One region of the Paenibacillus urinalis genome, then DNA from elsewhere that is predicted to be linked to it. Evidence: predicted binding sites of a transcription regulator. Region 1 holds the regulator's gene; the other holds the start of a gene.
What was found. The regulator LexA, encoded in region 1, represses DNA repair genes until DNA is damaged. The targets are predictions, from matches to a motif close to CGAACATATGTTCG.

Region 1 (10,402 bases):
GGCATCTAAATTCTCTCTCGTCGTTACACCTGTCAGCACTAAAATGGAGGAACAGCCGGCTGCTGCTCCAGCTGCAATATCCGTACGCATATTATCTCCAATGACGGCAACCTCAGCTGCCGGCAGCCCTAATCGGTCAATCGCATGCTTCATCAAAATGCTCGAAGGCTTGCCAATGACGACCGGCTTCACCTGTGTAGCCGCCTCAATTGCAGCCCCTATGGTTCCAGCCCCCGGAGTCAGACCATCATCTGCAGGAAGCTGCAAGTCAGGATTTGTCATGATAAACTGAGCTCCACCGTTAATCCAGCGCAGAGCCTGCGTCAGCTTATGGTATGTAAATTCACGATCAATCCCTTGTATCACATACTCAGGGGACGCTTCCGTTATTTGAAGTCCCGCAGCTTGAATGGCTTGGTATAAACCATCCTCTCCAATATAAGCTACTCTGGCACCTGGTGATTCCTCAGCTACATACTCAGCCGCAGCGACTGCCGAGGTACATACTTCTTCCCCGACCGCTTCAATTCCCAAGGATCTCAGATGCTCAGCGACACCTTCCGGAGTTCTTGAAGAATTGTTTGTTACATATAAGTACGGAATGCCTGAATTTCGTAAATGCTGAATGAGCAGATCTGCCCCATCAATCCGGTGCTTCCCATGATATATAGTTCCGTCCAAGTCGAGCAAGTAGGCTTTCGGTTGTGACAATTCATCTCACTCCTTACATAAAGAATAAACCCTTTGTATGTACGCTTGTTAGATAAGCATTATGCCCATCGTACATCCTTTTTAAATCGATTGCAAAACATGAATAACAGGGTCTTTACTATGTTGTTTAGACCTGGACCAGCTCGTGCTCGGCTGCAAGAATTGTGTTAGGGAAAATTTGACACGCCTCGCTTAATAGCGGCTGAAGCTGTTCCTCATCCTTATACCTTGAACTGAAATGCGTCATAATCAGCTTCTTCGCACCTGCCTCTTTTGCCGCTTCCGCTGCTTGTCTGGCCGTACTGTGATAGTATTCGTGCGCTGTAGTGGCCAATTCATGCAGAAAAGTCGCTTCGTGAACGACGACGTCCGCTCCAGCCGATAAAGGCACTACATGAGCGGTCGGCCTAGTGTCTCCGAGAATCGTAACGATCTTTCCTCGTTTAGGCGCACCCAAGAAATCCTGTGCATGAAGTACCAGACCATCGCCAAGGTCCACACTTTCACCACGCTTCAGCTTGCCAAATAGCGGACCTGGCTTTAAGCCATGAACTGCAAGCTTATTCGGGTCGAGACTACCCGGACGATCCTTCTCCATCACTCGATAGCCATAACTGTCGATTCTATGCTCAAGTAGAGCAGATTCCACAATAAACGTATCATCCTCAAAAATAATACCGCCCTCATGCTCTATAATGCTCAGCTCATAATTAATCCGAGATTGACTAAGCTCAAGCGATGTTTCCACATATTTTCTAACCCCCGGCGGACCATACAAGGTGAGCGGAGTTGTTCCTCCCTGATATGCACGGCTAGATAATAGACCCGGAAGTCCGAAAAGATGGTCTCCATGCAAATGAGTAATGAATATTTTCTCGAGCTTGCTTAGCTTGAGTGGGGATTTCAAGAATTGATGCTGTGTACCTTCTCCGCAATCAAACAGCCAGATGGAACGACGTTCCTCCAGCATGCGAAGCGCGACAGCTGTAACGTTTCTCTGTAATGAGGGAACACCGGCATTGGTCCCCAAAAAATATAGTTCCACGATTGTATCACCTCGTTATGTTTAGTATAAAAAGAATAGGATGGAACCATGCAATGATGACTCTCAGCTTATTAAGTTGAGCCATTAACCGTTAATCCTATGATTATAAATGAAAATCCCCCGATTGTGGAATCGGAGGAAAAGATCAGTTCAATACTTCACTTGTTACGCCTTCTCTACGTTAAAATATTGAGCCTCCGGATGGCTTAATACCATTGCCGATACAGATGCCTCAGGCTCCATCATAAATCCTTCCGTCAGCTCCACACCAATATCTTCAGGACGCATGAGTCGGAACAGCGGTTCTTGATCTTCCAAATCGGGACATGCCGGGTAGCCAAAAGAAACTCGTATACCTTGATATCTTGCCCCAAGACGCTGCTTCATCGTCATATCTGCCGGATCAGGGAATCCCCATGTATCTCTCATCATATGATGAACACGTTCCGCCAAGCCTTCGGCCACTTCCAGCGCAATGGACTGAAGGGCATGGAACCGGAGATAGTCCCCTTTCTCTTTCCATTCCGCAGCCAGCTCTGAAATGCCATGTCCTGCAGTCACCACTAAAAATCCTACATAATCCATAACACCCGATTCAACCGGCTTTAGGAAGTCGGCCAAACAAAGGTATGGATCGACTTTTTGTCTCGGGAAAGTAAAGGTGTGCAATACCTTAGAGTGATCTTCCGGATCATAGATGATAATATCATTTCCTTGAGACTGTGCTGGGAAGAAACGATACATTGCATTTGCCTTGATGATTCCGTCCTTGATCGCCTCATCCATAATTTGATCGACGGTTTCTTTGAGCTGAACTGCTTTAGAATCCCCTGACTTAAGCAGCTGCTCTACATTTCCTTTCAATCCCAGATGATGTCCAAGCAGCATCTGCATGTTAACATAAGGAAGAATATGACTAATCGGATAATTCCGAATGGTATGTCTAGCTAGATCAGGCGGCAAATATACAGGTGCCTCTTGAGAAACCTTGGAGCGTTCCACTCTCGTCAGCTCGGGCATTGGGATGACATTACTAACAGCTGCGGCATCCTTCTCCTTCTCAAGCTCCATTTCCTTCAGCATCAGCTCTCTGGATTGCGGATTCATTAGCTTGTTTGCAATGTCCAGTCCGTCCATGGCATCCTTCGCATATACAACCATACCGCTGTATTCAGGTCTGATTCGAGTCTTGGTAAATTTCCTTGTCAGTGCTGCTCCACCTACCATAATAGGGACATCAATCCCTGCATTCCTTAAGTCCTGTGCAGTGAGCACCATTTGCTGTGCCGATTTTACTAATAGACCCGATAAGCCGATCGCATCTACTTTCTCTTCACGATAGGACTCAATGATACGTTCTGGTGGTACTTTTATACCCAAATTGACGATCTGATAACCATTGTTTGCGAGAATGATCTCGACAAGGTTCTTACCGATATCATGCACATCACCCTTCACCGTGGCGAGCATGATCTTACCTTTAACCGAGGTTTCGTTCTTCTCCATGAATTGCTCTAGATGAGCAACAGAAGCTTTCATTACCTCTGCACTTTGCAGTACCTCAGCAACAATGAGTTCATTGTTGTTGAACAGTCTTCCAACCTCCTCCATCCCTTTCATCAGAGGTCCGTTGATGATCTCAAGTGGACTGTATTTCGCTCTTGCCAGCTCCAGATCAGGGATGAGTCCTTCCTTACTGCCTTCAACGACGTAAGCAGCTAAACGTTCTTCCAAGGTCAGATTAGAGATTTGGACTTTCTTCTCTACTTTTTTATTACGGAATGCGGCTACAAAAGCAGCTAAGGTTTCATCATTTGTACGGTAGATTAAATCTTCGGCAAGTTTACGTTCTTCAATTGGAATAGAGGCGTAACGCTCTACTTTTTCCGTGTTAACGATCGCATAATCAAGTCCTGCCTTGGTGCATTCATACAAGAAGACCGAATTCAGTACTTCACGCCCTGCCTCAGGCAGTCCAAAGGAAACATTACTTACTCCAAGGATCGTATGTGTTCCTGGTAATGCGGACTTGATCAACCGAATGGCTTCAATCGTTTCCGCCGCAGATCCAATATACTGCTCGTCTCCTGTACCTACAGGAAACACAAGGGTATCAAATATAATGTCTTCCGGTTTAAGACCGTATTTATTTACGAGAAGATCATACGATCGTTTGGCAACGTCAAGCTTGTCTTCCCTGCTAATTGCCTGCCCTCGCTCATCAATCGTTCCCACAACGACAGCTGCTCCATATTTATGGATGATCGGCGTTACGTTCTCAAATTTATCCTCGCCATCTTCCAAATTAATAGAATTGATAATCGCTTTTCCTTGGGAATATTGTAGGGCTAGATCAATGACTTCACTATCTGTTGTATCTATCATTAGAGGTACTTTGACTTTCTTAACAACGAGCTCAAGGAACTTGAGCATATCATCCGCTTCATCTCGATCAGGATCCTGCACACAAATATCAACAACCTGTGCTCCATTCTTAACCTGAGCTCGAGCAATTTCGGAGGCCTCTTCATACTTGCCTTCCACAATAAGACGTTTGAATTTGCGGGACCCGAGTACATTCGTTCGTTCACCAACCATATAAGGACGATTATCCTGTTCCACGTACACAGGATCAATACCTGAAATCGCAGGAGGATGCTCCCCAGTTAGCGGACGTGGCTTCATTGTACCCAGCTTATCCGCAAGAGCCCTGATATGCTCCGGGGTCGTGCCGCAGCATCCCCCTGCAATATTGATCCACCCTTGCTCCGCAAAAGCCGCAATCTTGGTTGCCAGAGAATCAGGCGATTCATGATATTGCCCATTCTCATCCGGCAAGCCAGCATTAGGGTAACAGCTAACCGCTGTCCCTGCCATAGATGACAAGGAACGAATATGATCTCTCATAAATTCAGGACCCGTTGCACAGTTTAGCCCGACCGATATCGGGTTAAGGTGTTCTAAGGAAATATAAAATGCTTCAATGTTCTGACCTGCCAGCGTTGTTCCCATCGGCTCAATCGTCCCTGAGATCATAACAGGAAGCTCGATGCTCCGTTTGGCGAATGCCTGCCGGATACCGATGCTGCCAGCTTTGACATTGAGTGTATCCTGAGAGGTTTCTAGGAGAAGCACATCGACACCACCGTCGATGAGAGCGATGGCTTGCTCTTCATAGCTGTCAATCAGCTCTTGAAAAGTTACGCCACCTGTAACGGACAAGGTCTTGGTGGTTGGGCCCATAGCTCCTACGACATATCGTGGAGAATCCGGCGAGTTATATTTATCTACGGCAGCTCTAGCCAGCTTCGCCGCAGCGAGATTAATTTCTGTTGCTTTATGCTGGATATCGTATTCTGCTAGTACAACAGAAGTGGCTCCAAAGGTGTTGGTTTCAATAAGATGAGCGCCAGCTTCAAGATAACGTTCATGTATATTTTGAATCAATTCCGGTTTCGTAAGCACAAGCATTTCGTTACAGCCATCCAGCTCTTCACCGCCGAAATCCTCGGCAGTCAGATTCTCTTGCTGGATCATGGTGCCCATGGCGCCATCTAGAATTAATATTCGTTTATTTAACGCATCCTTTAAGTCACTCTTGATCACTGTCATACCTCCCGCAAAACGTTAAATCTTAGTTTAGCAGAAACACCATCTGTTGGGAAGGTAAATCATCGACAGATAATCAGCGTCATGACAGCGGTTTACAGCTTCATGACTAGTGTCTTTTCCAATTATCAGCGAACAACACTGAGCAAAGGCAGAACACAGGCTTCATTAAACCAATTAGAAAAGAGGGAATAATTATGCCAGAAATTTTAATCAAAAATACGAATGAAAGAATTAGTGGAGTGGAGAACGTTCGTAATTATCTAAAAGACTATCATGTGCTTTATGAGCAATGGGATTCATCTAAGCTGCCGGCAGAGCTTAAGCGTAACCAGCTGTTATCTGACGAAGAGCAGCAGCAAGTCTTAGACCTCTATAAAGAAGAAATTTCTGATATGGCAGGACGTCGCGGCTATCAACAATGGGAAGTCATATCACTGTCAAATGCCACTTCCAACCTTGAAGGAAAGCTAGCTGAGCTCGAAGAAATGCATGCACATGGAGATGAAGGTGCGCATGCTATTCTGTCAGGCAACGGTATTCTAAGTATGAAGGCGGATGAAGACACTGGTTATTTTGATATAGAGCTAACCGCAGGGGATGTCATTGCTATTCCTGAGAACACTCCGCACTCCTTTGCTCTAATGAAGAATAAGGAAGTCATTGCCGTTCGATTAACGATTAAAGAGAACGGGTGGACCCTATCTCCTTACCCAGATCCAGCTTATATTAAAAATGGACAACCTCAATGAGGTTGTCCTAGGTTTTCTTTTGTTTGTCCAATACTGTTAATTGCTGCTATTCTTTTACCACAATGTGCACTGATGGCATAGCATGAAAGCCTCTTGCTGTTACATGAGAAGTAACCTTGTATTCTCCCGCAGCTTTGAACTGATAGTCAAATACATATACTCCTTCCCCTTGGTGCTCCCCTTCAAACTCCATACTGACACCATCCGATGTAGCAACCTCGAACATGACTTCATCTGCATCACCTACGACATCTGCTTCCTGAGTCACCACAGCTTCCATATGTACGGTTTCATTCAAACTTATCTCTTCACTCGAAACACTCAGCTTGACGTCAATCGGTTCCATGAGAGCAATCGGCTCCGAAGAAGCTTTAAATGAGCAGCCAGAGATTAGAATACATAGAGTTAGTATAATGAAACCCATCGAGATATGCTGCCGGATAGGAGTGAAGCCGTTCGATTGCAAGAAGAGTTTCAATATCTTCATCTTCCTTCCTGTATTCTGTAAAAAGAAAACCGCCGCTGCTCTGCAGCAGATGCGGTTACATGGAAGATTATAACATTTGTTTGATTTCAGATAAATGCTTAATTTCAACGTCTGGAGTGTAGGCTTCTTCGTTCAGCTTGTTATTACGATTGATCCAAACCGCTCTAATTCCAGATGCAAGAGCTCCCTTAATATCTGTAGTAAGCTTATCGCCAACCATCAGCGCTTCGTCTGGAGATACATCCAGCAATTCCAGAGCATGCTTGAAAATGGAAGGATCAGGTTTTCCTTTGCCAAACGTACCTGAGATCACAATATGGTCAAAGAACGGAACTAGATCAGGCACCCCATCCAGCTTCTCTTGTTGAAGAGAAGGACAGCCATTGGTTAATAAGAGAAGCTTCACTTTACCTTGCAGCTCAGCCAGCGTCTCTAATGTCTCATCATACATGTAAGGACGGCTTCGGCGTTCTTTACCGAAATGCTCTGCAAGCTCCGCACCGAGTTCCGGCTCATCAATACCCAGAGCAAGAAGACCCTTAGTCCACGCTTCTCTACGGTACGTAGGAGCAATCTCTTCAAGCTGCTTAAATTCAGCTCTGTCACTCCCATTAAAATGAGCCCACAATCCTTCAAAAGGGTTAATGCCAATCATTTTTGTAAAAGCAAACGTTTCATACGATTCATACAGCTTCCTTGCTTCATTGCGGACAGAAGTCTCCAGTTCATGAGGATCAACGCCTGTTTGCTTAGATGCAACTAGACATGTTTCGTAAAAAGCTTCCTCTACACTCCGCTCATCCCATAAGAGTGTATCATCCAAATCGAATAGCACTGCTTTGATTGACATGCTTCTCTCTCCCCCGAAAGTATGGTATCGTATGTTAGGCTTCTTACTTTACTCTCTTATCTTCGACAGGTATTTGATGATTCTGTGCGTATTGCACAAGGCGTGCTCCCATCGCTTCTACATCATATAGATTAAGCAGTTTGCTGAACACCCAAGGACCGCCTTTGCCATTACGTTCAACAACAACAGAACCTTTTTCCAGGACAATTTTCTTAATATCCTCTGGACCCATGGAACGTTCTCTGCTTAGCTTAATCGTCTTGATCCGCTTCTTACCGACTTTGAGATACGGCCGGCGCATAAAGTACATCAGAGCAAGTCCAAGATAAAGCGCAAATACAACCCAATCAAATGCTCCTACTCCATCTGTCGTCAAACCGCTAAGAGTCAGGAACATGAATGATAGGACAACGAGTACAAATGGGAACAAAAATGCTCTTCCTTTAAATACATCCTCTTGTTCAACACCAGATCCGATGGATGGCTGGCCTCTTTTTTTACGATCTTTATTAATTTTCTGCTGATTTTTCTTCACTGATCTTTCAAATGAACTCGCCATGAGTATCCTCCTTCAATCTATAACAAAAGCATGGACCTATTTATTAAATCATTTTCCTTTTGAATACGTGTCGCCGCTTACATCATCCACAATCTCAATGGATTCCAGCTGCTGACGGAAGTTGCTGCGGATGTTGTTCAAATAGATCTCTCTAAGCTCAGTCCGTTCAGCCAATTCTTCATCGTTAAGCCCGGATTCCTTCTGCTTGCGGGCAAGCTCATTAATCCGCGCAACTAGACTTTCAATATCCAACTTTCTTCCCCTCCAAAATGCATAGTCTCTTTAACTTTGACATGATTAGAAAAGGTTGTCAAGGTAAATACCTGTATAGTCTGTATTTAGTACAAAATACAAAAAAGACGCAGATCAAGCCGCGTCCTTAGCATGTTGTAGATTATAAAAGAATTATACATATCAATCAAAATAAGGAAGATTTAAGAGCTGCCCTACTTGTATATCACTGCTGGACAATCCATTAATATGTTGAATTTGGTTAACATAATCTCTTATATCCATACCTTCTGGTTTATGCTCTGAACCGATTGCCCATAAGGTATCACCTGGTTCCACAACAACCTTCTCGTATGCCGTCTCTTGTCCCGCGTCTGCAAATACCGTCATGAATCCAGTTAAGCTCAGAAGCAGGACTGACGCTATTAATATCAAACGAATTATTCTCTGCTTGTTCTTCTTCATTATAATATGTATCGTCTCACCCAAGTTATTGTTCGTCATTTCATCTGTTCTAGAATGTATGCTGTTATAAGTGCTGTATTTAAGCATTATTTCAACCTCCAAACGTTTGTTCTCATTCCTTACAGAACTCACTATAACACGAACATGTGTTTTGGGCAATAGTTTTTGAGAACAATTGTTCTGTATTTTTTAGAACTAATGTTTGTACGAACGGAGGTTCTATGCTATAATTTTCCCAAACGTTATTATGTGGAGTTGATACGGTATGTCGAAGGTATCCAGCAGGCAATTAGCAATTCTGGAGTTTATACGCAATGAAGTCCGATTGAAGGGATATCCGCCGTCCGTAAGAGAGATTGGTGAAGCTGTTGGCCTGGCCTCCAGTTCAACCGTTCACGGACACCTGGATCGTCTGGAGAAGAAGGGGTTAATTCGCAGAGACCCTACTAAGCCACGGGCTATTGAATTGCTCGGTCAAGATGATGGTGATGATAATGTTCTTCAATTTACGCAGACCGTTGCTCGCGTCCCTGTAGTGGGTAAAGTTACTGCGGGTATTCCGATCACAGCTACAGAGAATATTGAAGATTACTTCCCGCTGCCGATGCAGTATGTTGGTGAGGAGAAAGTATTCATGCTTTCTGTTGTCGGGGACAGTATGATTGAGGCGGGAATTTCGAATGGCGACTATGTTATCGTCCGCCAGCAACAAACAGCGAATAACGGAGACATCGTCGTCGCGATGACGGAAGATGATGAAGCAACCGTTAAGACTTTTTATAAAGAGAAGGACCATATTCGCTTGCAGCCAGAGAATCCTACATACGAACCTCTCCGGCTTACAAAAGTAACCATTTTGGGTAAGGTTATCGGCTTGTTCCGTGACTTCCTTCATTAATTAGCCATTCTTTTATTTCTTGTATATTTTAAGGAGAGGTCTTCGTTGGAAGATCTCTCCTTTTTTCATAAGGTTTATTGCTAGGTATAATTTAAATGCGTCTAATTGATTCGCTTTGAAAAAAGCTGTTATCACAAATAGAAAAAGGCCCTTTTACTATTATGTAAAATGGCCTTTTTCACTATCGTCTAATCATCAACTTTACTTATTGTTCTCTATACGAATCAAGATCGCTGCGAGTTCTTCCCGAGTTACAGAATCTCTCGGACGTGTTCCATCCATGTATCCTTTTAAAGCAGCTTGCTCCCAAGCTGTTCTAGCCCATGGACTTACCATGTTAAGATCTTCCTCATCTGCTGCTATCATCACGTCTTTCTGTTCCAAACCGAAGAATTGAACTACTCCAGCCACGTGCCCGTCAATAATAGCCTCAATCACCTGATCATTTTGTAGTAGAATGGCGTCAGCGTCGATGAACAGATTCTCAGTCAATACAGCCGACATATTGGATTCTCGTAGCATATGCAAATTGCCTGTCTTTGGTTTGCGATCAATCACGTTGTATTTTCTCAGTTCAGTTATAATACTTTCGTGCAGAGTTTCCTGAAGCTCTTTTGATTTCAGACTAGCTGAAGTATAACGAAAGCTTTCAAAACCCCCAGCACCACCGCCCGCATTACAATGGATTGAAATAATTGCATCTGCAGCTAATTCATTGGCTATTTTCGTTCGCTCTTTCAGTTCTATAAATTGATCCATTTCGCGTGTTAGGAATACCTGAATCCCTGCCTCCAT
Region 2 (10,402 bases), 1.6 Mb from region 1:
ATTTCGTATTACTTCCGGTGTTCAGCAGTTTAAGTGAAACCTGGACCAAGCATAACATTGTACTGATTGGTGATGCTGCTCACACGATGACTCCAACCGGTGCCTTCGGAGTTAATGCAGCGCTTGAAGATGCGTATCAATTGTCTGTGCTGCTGCAACAGCTGTCCTTATCGCAATACTCCTCTATAGAGAAACTAAAGGACTTCGAGACAAAGCGCGTGGGTAAAGTAGTAAGGCAGCTTGAATTACAGAATCAGATGGAAATGGAGTTCCCGGCAAAGATCAAATCGTTTATGTGAGGTCATATGAGAAATATATGAAACGATGTAACCCTAATAAAAAAGCTTGCATGTCCTCAAAAAATGAGTATCCATGCAAGCTTCATATTTACTTATGATTTACTGTCCACAATAATAAGCTCTTCCTCTGGTACAAACCCAAAGGCTTCGTTAACGGACTGTTTAACTTGTTCAACGAGGTAGACGATATCCTTTGCCTTAGCCTCACCTTGGTTTACAATCATATTTCCATGCCAAGCGGATATGGATGCTCCGCCGTAAACAGTCCCTCTCATGTTCAGGCGATCTACAACCTTGCCCATGGGCTCCCCAAAATCATAGTTGTTCTTGAATACCGAACCGCAGGAAGGATAGTCAAAGTGGAATTTGCTTCCCCGGTCCTTGACGACATTATCAAATGATTCTGGCACTACTCCGTTATTCTCATCTGCCCATGTCTTCGCAAGCGTTGTATAATACTTGAAGAAGTTCGGCAGCTGTGACGGATTCTTATATTCAACGATCTTCTCAAGTCGGGTTATTTCCTTCATTCCTGTGGCAAGTGCCTCATGATCAGGATGCTTTAAGTAACCCCCGACGATGATCCAGTCATTTTTCATAAAGATTGAATTCTTATAGCTGTAATCACAAGTATCCACATCTATGGATTGAACCTTGAACTCCGGATCATTCATATCAATGTATAATGCGGTCTCCAGAATATCGCAAATTTGCCGGTTATAATATTTGGCATTCATATATATCCCCGCGCCCAGCGTACCCGGCAGCAAGAAACAGAAATCATAATCTGAAGTGCCTGAAGATAATCCAATCAAGGCAAGATGGGACATCGGCATACCTGCAGATACAAACCAGCCTTTATCGTCAATCTTCATTTCTCTCAGCTCTTTCAGGCTGATAAATAACATTTGATCCTTCGGATTGTCTGGGAATAAAATGTTGGAGCCCATTCCGAATAAGAATTGAGTCAGCTTCTCTTGTCTTGCGTATTCCAGAACCGTCTTTAAATCTTCAATGGTTTCAGGGGCGGCCAAGTACTTTGCCTTGCCACCAATCTCATAAGTCGAATAAGATGATAAATCCACATCGTGTTGAATTAATGATTCCTGTTTGTGTGTATTCACGTGTTTCCCTCCTACTTGCTGCACGAACAAATCCTTCATGATGCCTAATTATTATATACAATTATATAGTATGAAGCCATTATGTATACGCGCCTGCCCGAAGTCAAAATTTAAGCACTCTCATATTGAACATCCTGACGATAGGCAGCAAGCGATTGCTCTAATATGATGCTGATAAACTCAGGTTCCATATCGTCAATCCATTTCAGTCCGTTCTCCCAAGCATTCTCTTCAATTCGAAGTGCAATTTGTCTGCCTCGTACTTCGTCAGCATGATCTAATTCTCTGCTCAGCGAAGCTAAATAAACATCTGCGGCATGACCTAGTTCATGAGCCAGCACGACCTTGAAATAATCGTATACTTGTTCATTCGAGCCAAACAATTGCTGGCACTGCTGTTTAATCACTTCGGTATACATTGTGATGCAATGAGCATTCAAGCTATATTTTCCACCGATCAGGCGTCCACCGGGGAAGTAAGTCTCTATAGTAACGGCAGCACTGCTGCCCGAGCGTAACAATAGTTCAGAAACGATCTGATTTATAGCTACTTTTTCCAAGTTAAGCATAGCCCCTTTTACACTTTTTCGTTCGATGGGAAATACGATTTCATAACATTATAAGATGACATAATGAAAATATGCAATGAAAATTCCACTTTCTTTCATCAGAGATCGCAAATAAAGCTTCTTCTCAGAGCCAAGCCACAGCATGAATTCCATCGTCAAGATTATCTCAGTTATGAATATCCTCTCTTTCGTCCATACTATGAAAAATACAAATCAGCTCAACAGAAAACGAGGGAGGCTAGCTTCGTTTAAATGAATAGAAAACAAACTGCAAACCCATCCGAACAAGCAGCGCATTCACTACCGGTTCCTGTTCACTTTAATCAGAATTGGCTATCAGAACTCGATACACGACTTAACAAAGGAGGACCTTGGGGAGATTACCGTCTGTTTGAGCTTGCTGTAAAAGCCGAAGAGGCATCGCTGGTCCCCAGCTTTGATGATATCCAATGTCTGAAGCATCTGCACGATCTGACCCCTCTGCCCCACCAAATAGATACCGCGCGCAGAGTACTCTTTGAAATGTCGGGAAGAGCGATTTTGGCAGATGAAGTAGGACTCGGAAAAACGATCGAAGCAGGTCTCATCTTAAAAGAATATATAATTCGGGGACTCGTCTCCAAAGTTCTAATCTTAGTTCCAGCGTCACTCGTACTGCAATGGGTCAGAGAACTGAATTCCAAGTTCGGTATACCTGCCGTTGCCCAAAAGAAAGCGTACTCGTGGCAAAACGACGTTGTCGTTGCGTCGATAGATACGGCCAAGCGAGATCCTCATCAAGAGATTCTGTTAAGCAATGATTACGACATGATTATTATTGATGAAGCACATAAGCTAAAAAATAAAAAAACGTCCAATTATCAGTTCATGCTCAAATTGCGTAAAAAATACTGTCTGCTCCTGACTGCTACCCCGGTACAAAATGACCTAAGTGAGCTGTTCAATTTGATTACACTGCTGAAGCCGGGTCAGCTCGGAAGACAAGGTGACTTCGCAGCTAACTTTGTAGTGGATAAGCGGCTTGCCAAGAACGAGGATCAACTAAAGGATGAACTCGCTAAGGTCATGATTCGAAACCGCCGGGGCGAAGGCCCTGTACAGTTTACGAAGCGCAAGGTAACAAATATTAATCTGACACTTTCACCCGAGGAGCAGGCACTATATGAAGGTGTAACATCCTTCGTGAAAGACCAGTTCCATTCCGCGGGCGGAAATTTGAGCAGTATGTTCTCTATGGTCACCCTCCAAAGAGAGGTTTGCAGCAGCCGGGATGCTGTATTCGTCACCCTTGTCAATCTATCTAAAAAATTGCCTGAGGACTCTCCCTGGAGAGATCGAATATGGGATCTGGTAGCCAATATCAAAGCGATCAAGTCTAACACAAAAGCAGAAAAAACGATGGAACTCATCAAAGAAATGAATGAGAAAGTCATTGTTTTTACTGAGTACCGGGCTACGCAGGAATATCTGCTCAATTACTTCCGTGAGCGCGGACTTACGGCCGTACCTTACCGGGGCGGAATGAATCGCGGCAAAAAAGACTGGATGATGGATCTGTTCCGCGGACGTGTGCAGGTGATGATTGCGACAGAGGCTGGCGGTGAAGGCATCAATCTGCAGTTCTGTCACAATATGATCAACTTCGATTTACCATGGAACCCTATGCGTGTAGAGCAAAGAATCGGCCGGGTACACCGCTTAGGACAGCAGAATGATGTCAAAATTTATAATCTGGCAACGTTAGGAACCATTGAAGAGCATATTCTGAATCTCCTTCACGAAAAGATCAACATGTTTGAAATGGTCATCGGCGGTCTCGACGTCATTCTCGAACGATTTGAGAAACAGGAATCCTTCGAGAAGAGTCTGACCAAGATCATGCTGGAATCCAGCAGTGATGAAGAGATTCATCGTAAAATGCAGTCACTCTCTCAAAATTTGAATTCGATCAAACAGGAAGTTGAGCACCTGGAGGATGCTGCACCCGTCAAAAAAGCAGTCGGGAAAGGAGGGTTACTCAAGTGACCATGTCCAAAGAGGAGGTTCACTCCTACGTTGTAACTTATCTGGAAGCAATGGAGTGCCAAATCTTAGAGAAGTCCCCTGCTCATGTTACCGTTAAGCTGTCCGTTGATGCAGACAAAGCACTGACGAATCGTCCATATTATTGGGGATTTGTCGACCGAACCGGTGCCCCTGCTGAGACCATGTCCTTTACATTTATATTTGATGCGGAAGCTCACCTTCAGGCAGAGGAATCAGCGAAAATGAAGGAGCAGGCCGAGTCGGCCAAAGCATCTGGGAATGTAGCAAGCGAAGGCAAAGACAGCATCTTGGGTCGTTATTTTGGTCATGCCCCTTCCCTCCCTCAGATTGGTCCAGGAAGAGTGCTGCGTGAGAATGTCGTCTATGGAAGCTCGAGGCTGAAGCAGATTTTTACGGCTTCTCGTGAAGGCGGTGCTTACGTTAACTTGTTTGAGCAATCCTCCAAGCGTCAAATGAGTGCCTCCACTCCCAAATCCTATGAGCCTTGGCTTGGGGTTTGCTTTAAGATTGAATTTTCCTGTGACATGCGTAAGGAAGAGCTTCATTTTCTTGGTGTATCTCTATTGACTGGAAGAATTGTTGAGAATTTTGGTCAAGTGCTTAGTAAGAAGGACCTCAGTCCTCGTCTTCCCGAGAATATACATGCGCAGGCATCCAAAATTCCACTGGCAGCAGCAGGTGAAATGCTGGAGCAGCACATCTATGCGAGATTAAAGCTTGTCGATTACAGCTGGGCAGAAGCTGCGAAGCAAAGACTTGAGGAAGAGCTGGCTGTCGTTGATATGTATTATGAGGATCTGCTGAAAGAGGAGCAGGAAGAAGAGAAGAAACAGGCTGTGCAGGATCAGTACAATACCAGACGCAGTGAAATGATATGGCAATATGAACCTAAGATTCATGTGAATACGATCAGCTGCGGTATTTTTCATCTAAAGTGAATCAATTTCATAATACCTTTGGCTGCTTCAATCATATAAAATTGATTCAAGTGATGGATTAATTGAATAAATAGGTTCTTTCGTCAAAAAAAGTGCTTGTCCGCCCAAAATTCATAACACCATACAGCATCCTTTTCATTTCCTTATTATTACAATTGGGTTATGAGCAACGGGTGCTGTATTTATCTTCTAACAGTGTCCCGAAGAAATGAGGGTATATAACGTCAATGAAACGTGTTCTGCAACGTATAGCTCTGGTCGTATCCAGCTTATTCATCTCATGCTCTCTGCCAAATATTCCGTCCGTCTACGCTTCAGCCCAGCTCACAGCTCAGCAGAATCTCAACATTCCAGCTGCAGTCGAACAACTTGCACAGGACACCTTGTCCAAGCTCTCAATGGAAGATGAGTTTAGCCCATTTGCTAATGCGGAACTGCTCATCATGCCCTTGGGTCCAGGAACCCACGGCTATATCGTACATATTCTTCAATCAGCTGAGCCGGTAGGTTATCTTATTATCACGGCCACCGAATCCAGCGGTTATACTGTTACGGAATATGGTACAGGCAGCACTCCATTGTTTAGCTCTCTCCTCCATCCCGAAAATATCACATCTTCAATAGACATATATGATTCCCGGTTCATGGAGTACAAAGGTGCGCTCGCCTATTGGCAATTAAGAGATCATGATGGTCATCCTATCTATATTGATGCATCTAATGGAGATCAGCTTCCAGACTTCGTTTCCCATGAATCCTCCCCGAGTACTCTCAGCAAGAATCTCAAAGGCATTCAGCTTGAAGATGAGCCTGGCAGGCTGGAGCTTGCTTCCGTTCCCTTCAGCCCGTCCTCTAATTTGCTGTGGCTGGTATCTGATCCAGTTAAGGTACTGAATGATGCAGGGCTTGTGAAACAGCTTCATCGACATGAGCGGCTTATATTTTCTGCTCATAAGCATAATGTGTGGTATAGCGGCCCACTCGCGATTACCGGCTATCACTCCTGGAAGAGCAAGCAAGTAGAAGAAGCTGTCATCTTCGCTCGAACGGGAACTTCCTCAGCGCAAATACGTTATATTCCGATAGATAAGCTGCTCGGGAGTGGTTCATTTTATGTGCCCACACTCTAATCAATAAATGAAAAACAGCGCTGATCATTGAACTGCCCACCGTTGTTAGATAGCTTCTAACAATATCGAGGAGCAGTTCAATTCTATGCGCTGTTTTTCATTATCATTTGGAGTTCATGTCCATCTTTTTCCGCTTGACCGGTTTTTTAATATCCTTCACCCACATCGATACGCCCATAGGCATCATACCAAACCATTTCATATGCCATGGTTCCTTCACTTTATTCCTTTTATATTTCCGCTCTTCCTTTGGCGTTCCTATATATCCTACAACCTGCTCTGTAATATATCTTACAAGTTCATCTCCCTTGGCCATTGACCTGCTCCACCCTTCCGCATGAATGTATATTTGAAGCTTCTCTCGTTAGTGTGTACGGGAATAAGCCGGATTAAACATATGCAAATCATTCATACCTGAATGAAACCCATAAATCTGCACAGTCTATTCATATGCCAGGAAGGGGGGAAAGCCGCGTGATTACATTTAGCAAATCGTCCATTCTGCTTGCGATCTTATGTATTTTGCTGCTCCAGGAATCATCATTTGCGGCTGCGGAACCGACACATAGCAAGGAGCCCGAAATATCAAATCACTTGTTTCGCCATCCTGTTATTATCATCGACGCTGGTCACGGCGGCATTGATGGAGGAACCTCTGCAGATGATCTACTGGAGAAGGATATTAACCTTGCCATTTCACAAAAAATATTCATGATTCTTAAAAGTAAAGGCTATCCTGTTGTGCTTAATCGTGACGATGATTATGCGCTGAGTGATGATAATCATTGGCTGCGGAGTCATTCCCGCCATATGAGAGATCTGGCACAGCGCAAGGGCCTCAGTGATCATGTGCCTTCCGATCCGATTGTGAGCATCCATGTCAATTGGAGCAAGAAATCTCGCACCCATGGACCCATTGTGCTGCATCAGCAGGAAGCAAGAAGCTATATGCTTGCAGATTCTATCCAGCAATCACTGAACGAGATGTATGACACCAATCGGCAAGTTGAATGGGGCAAGCCCTTTTACCTGCTTAATCATGTGAATAAGCCCTCTGTTATTGTGGAAGCCGGATTCATCAGCAATCCTGAAGACCGCGCTGTCCTAAGCAGCAAAGCGGGACAAAAGAGAATTGCCCAAGCGATTAGCTCAGGCATCATTTATTACTTGTCGGTAATGTAGATTCTGGAGTCCAATGCCAGACCTGCCTTACCATCTCACTAATACTCATCGTTTCAATCTTACCCGACCAGCGATTAATGGAGTCTCGGATCACACCTGCTGTCAAATGACCTTGCGTACCTACGTGACCGATCATTACACAGGTGTCCTGAGTCTCCAGCTTTTGTTCGGCGAGCTTCATCTGCCCAGTAATATGAGAAATCGAGTGATGATCATCCAGAAAGATCTGATTCTCTACAGGCGGAAGTCCCTTCTGTACAGCGAGCTCTGCCACGACGGACTTATGATCGGTTTTGCTGTCGACGAAGAACAGACCTCTTTCTTTACATACATCAAGCACGATGGACATAATACGCCGATCTGTCGTAATTTTCGAGCCCATATGATTGTTCATTCCAATGGCATGGGGCACATTATCGATAGCAGCCTCCACTCTTTTCCGTACCTCTTCATCAGATAGATCTGAAGTAATCGCCCCTGGTCCAAGCCAGTCCCTTCTGCCCTTATGCGGCTCCATCGGCATATGAACGAGCACATCAATCCCTTTTTGATGCGCAAGCTCAGCATCTTTTTTCGTCGTAGGCAGAAACGGCATGATAGCAACATTTACCTTCGCCGGTAAATTCATGATTTCTTGTGTCCCCTTCATCCCGTTACCCAAATCATCAATGATAATCGCAACCCTCTTCAGAGGTTCAGCATGTGCCGCAGATCCGTATCCGTCCGCATTTATACATACCATGCTTAAAGTGAGCATCATCACGATCATTCGCAAACTTCCCCATTTAAAGGAAGAGAGCACTTTCTTTTTCAGTTTTCTTCTTCTTTGCTTGCGTATCGTCATCGTTATAACAGTCCTTCGCGTAAATTCTTGAAGATATATACATTATTTGAATAAACGAGACGAATTATGTGAGCTTTCCAATAAAAAATACAGTCAATAAGTTGATAAAACCAAGCTCATTAGCATAAAATAAGAACATAAGTTCGCTTATGCAAACAAGGAGGGACCCTGATGACAGCGAAAATGCTACCGGAAGAACATACACTGATTAAGAGCTATCTTCAGCTCTTGATGGTCATCAAAATTTTTAAGCGCGATCTTCAAGTGATGAGTAACCATGCCGGGCTTAAGACCCCTGAGCTGTATATGGAGATGATCCGGGCGGGAATCGCTCGCGTAGCTGTATTGCTTGACGAAGTAGAGGAAGAATTCAGACGAATGGACATCCATTTGAACAGAGTAGATATATACGATGGTGCGATTCGGGCATTGGCTTCTATACGGGGACATCGCGTTCACATCTACATCCCAGGAACCATTTATAAAGATGAGCTGTACAAACGGATGCAAGTTTATTTAGGAGTCATACCCTTAACTTTGTAAATAAAAAACCACCGCAATCCATGCTGGGCATCGATTCGGTGGTGTTTGTTAGTTGTTCAATGCAGCTTGGACACGCATAACACCTTGAGACAAGGCATGTCCACCGCCAATTGCAGCAGCTACAGCAACCGTCTCCATAATTTCTTGCTTGCTGGCCCCTTTGGAAAGCGCTTCTTGCACATGATACAGGGTGCACACTTCGTTATTTGCGAACAAGCCGATTCCGAGAGCTATGAGCTGTTTCGTCTTGAGATCGAGCTCGCCTTCCTTGAAGCATTCTCCCGTAAACTCATGATAGGACTTCAGAACATCCGGCAGCGTCTCTGACAAGTGCCCGATTTGATCCTTATACGCATGAACCTTATTATTGATTAATGTCACATCAGCACATCCTTCGTCGAAAGAGTTATATAGACGTATCATTGGTACTTTCTCCACTTGATCTATATCTATGCCGCTCTTTGACGAGGTAATTTTTGGACTTAATCTGCAGCTTACAGGTCGGTCGGTTTTTGTCTGGGCTCTGAATAGAGCTGAATGCTGTAATTTCGATCCAGCTTAACGACTCTGCGGTTGCGCCGGCGGACAAGAATCTGGTCGCTGCTCCAAGCAACAATAATGCCGATGACATCATTGCTCTCCAGATCGTCTCTCACCACACGAATTCGCTCACCTGATTCACGCAATTGGTTTAATTCCTCATCACTAATCATATAATCCCCTCCAATGCAACCCTATTATTTGTGCAAAAAAAGACCTAAATGCGCGCATTTAGGTCTTACGTTGTTATTTACGTGATAAAACCTTATATTGCTTAACGTGAAGCGTGCTCTTTACTGTCGTTTTTCTCAAACCAGAAATCAAGCACCTTCGCCGACATTACCCGTTGCTCAACATACTCTACCTGATGAGGTGTAAACTGCTCTCTCCATGAGAAGGATAATTCTTCACACAGGTTCACTACTGTTAGAAGCTCCGACCATGCGACGTAACGTTTATACCAGAAGAACTGAGGATGTTCAAGCATATAGGGATAAAGGTCATCAAACTCCGTGTGCTTACAATCAAGGGCCCGTTCAAAATGAACTTTGGATTTGACTAACTTGTCAAGGAAAAACTGTTCGTTTGCTTCTTTCCCCATTGTTGTTGCCTCCTCTCCCTAATCTTATTTCATTATAAGCCATTATCCTGCCCCGTGCAAAGATAATGAGCAAAATTAGGCCATTTTAATACAGAATTACCCATCTATGGACTTAAGCAAACCTTACGACTCCGTCTTTGAGTGATTCGATTCTCACAAGTGATTCAACCCGAATCCCTTGTTCACGAATGGCACTCGCTCCGGACTGGAAGCATTTCTCGACAACAACACCAAATCCCGCGAGCGATGCACCGGAACGCTCAACGATCTTAATAATCCCCTTTGCCGCATCCCCGTTTGCAATAATATCATCTATAAATAATATTCGATCCTTCGGATCTATAAATTCCCGCGATACCATAATATCGGTCACAATGCCTTTCGTAAAAGACGGCACCCGTTCACAATAGGCGTCAGGATCGGCCAGCAGCGTCTTCTTTCTTCGTGCAAACACAAGGGGTACTCCCATATGAAACGCAGCTGCGAACGCCACCGGAATTCCCGAGGATTCGACAGTGACAATTCGAGTAATGCCCTCCGCTTCAAAGCGCCGAGCGAACTCTCTTCCCATCTCCATCGTCAATTC

Region 2: the regulator LexA is predicted to act here: its motif matches at 8,265-8,278, upstream of PUW25_RS08935 (YhjD family protein).

The regions. Positions count from the first base shown of each region.
Region 1 is NZ_CP118108.1:3,532,206-3,542,607, forward strand. Features, by position in the region: gene PUW25_RS16230 (TIGR01457 family HAD-type hydrolase) at 1-711, opposite strand, end outside; gene rnz (ribonuclease Z) at 839-1,756, opposite strand; gene metH (methionine synthase) at 1,922-5,302, opposite strand; gene PUW25_RS16245 (acireductone dioxygenase) at 5,563-6,117, shown strand; gene PUW25_RS16250 (FixH family protein) at 6,164-6,604, opposite strand; gene PUW25_RS16255 (HAD family hydrolase) at 6,672-7,454, opposite strand; gene PUW25_RS16260 (hypothetical protein) at 7,498-8,013, opposite strand; gene PUW25_RS16265 (DUF896 domain-containing protein) at 8,062-8,265, opposite strand; gene PUW25_RS16270 (LysM peptidoglycan-binding domain-containing protein) at 8,428-8,796, opposite strand; gene lexA (transcriptional repressor LexA) at 8,975-9,607, shown strand; gene PUW25_RS16280 (N-acetylmuramoyl-L-alanine amidase family protein) at 9,809-10,402, opposite strand.
Region 2 is NZ_CP118108.1:1,919,369-1,929,770, reverse strand. Features, by position in the region: gene PUW25_RS08980 (FAD-dependent monooxygenase) at 1-299, shown strand, start outside; gene murB (UDP-N-acetylmuramate dehydrogenase) at 392-1,423, opposite strand; gene PUW25_RS08970 (hypothetical protein) at 1,534-1,992, opposite strand; gene PUW25_RS08965 (DEAD/DEAH box helicase) at 2,245-4,017, shown strand; gene PUW25_RS08960 (YqhG family protein) at 4,014-4,976, shown strand; gene PUW25_RS08955 (hypothetical protein) at 5,204-6,106, shown strand; gene PUW25_RS08950 (YqzE family protein) at 6,210-6,422, opposite strand; gene PUW25_RS08945 (N-acetylmuramoyl-L-alanine amidase family protein) at 6,581-7,288, shown strand; gene PUW25_RS08940 (divergent polysaccharide deacetylase family protein) at 7,263-8,057, opposite strand; gene PUW25_RS08935 (YhjD family protein) at 8,304-8,675, shown strand; gene PUW25_RS08930 (carboxymuconolactone decarboxylase family protein) at 8,724-9,056, opposite strand; gene PUW25_RS08925 (hypothetical protein) at 9,170-9,388, opposite strand; gene PUW25_RS08920 (hypothetical protein) at 9,490-9,816, opposite strand; gene PUW25_RS08915 (xanthine phosphoribosyltransferase) at 9,929-10,402, opposite strand, start outside.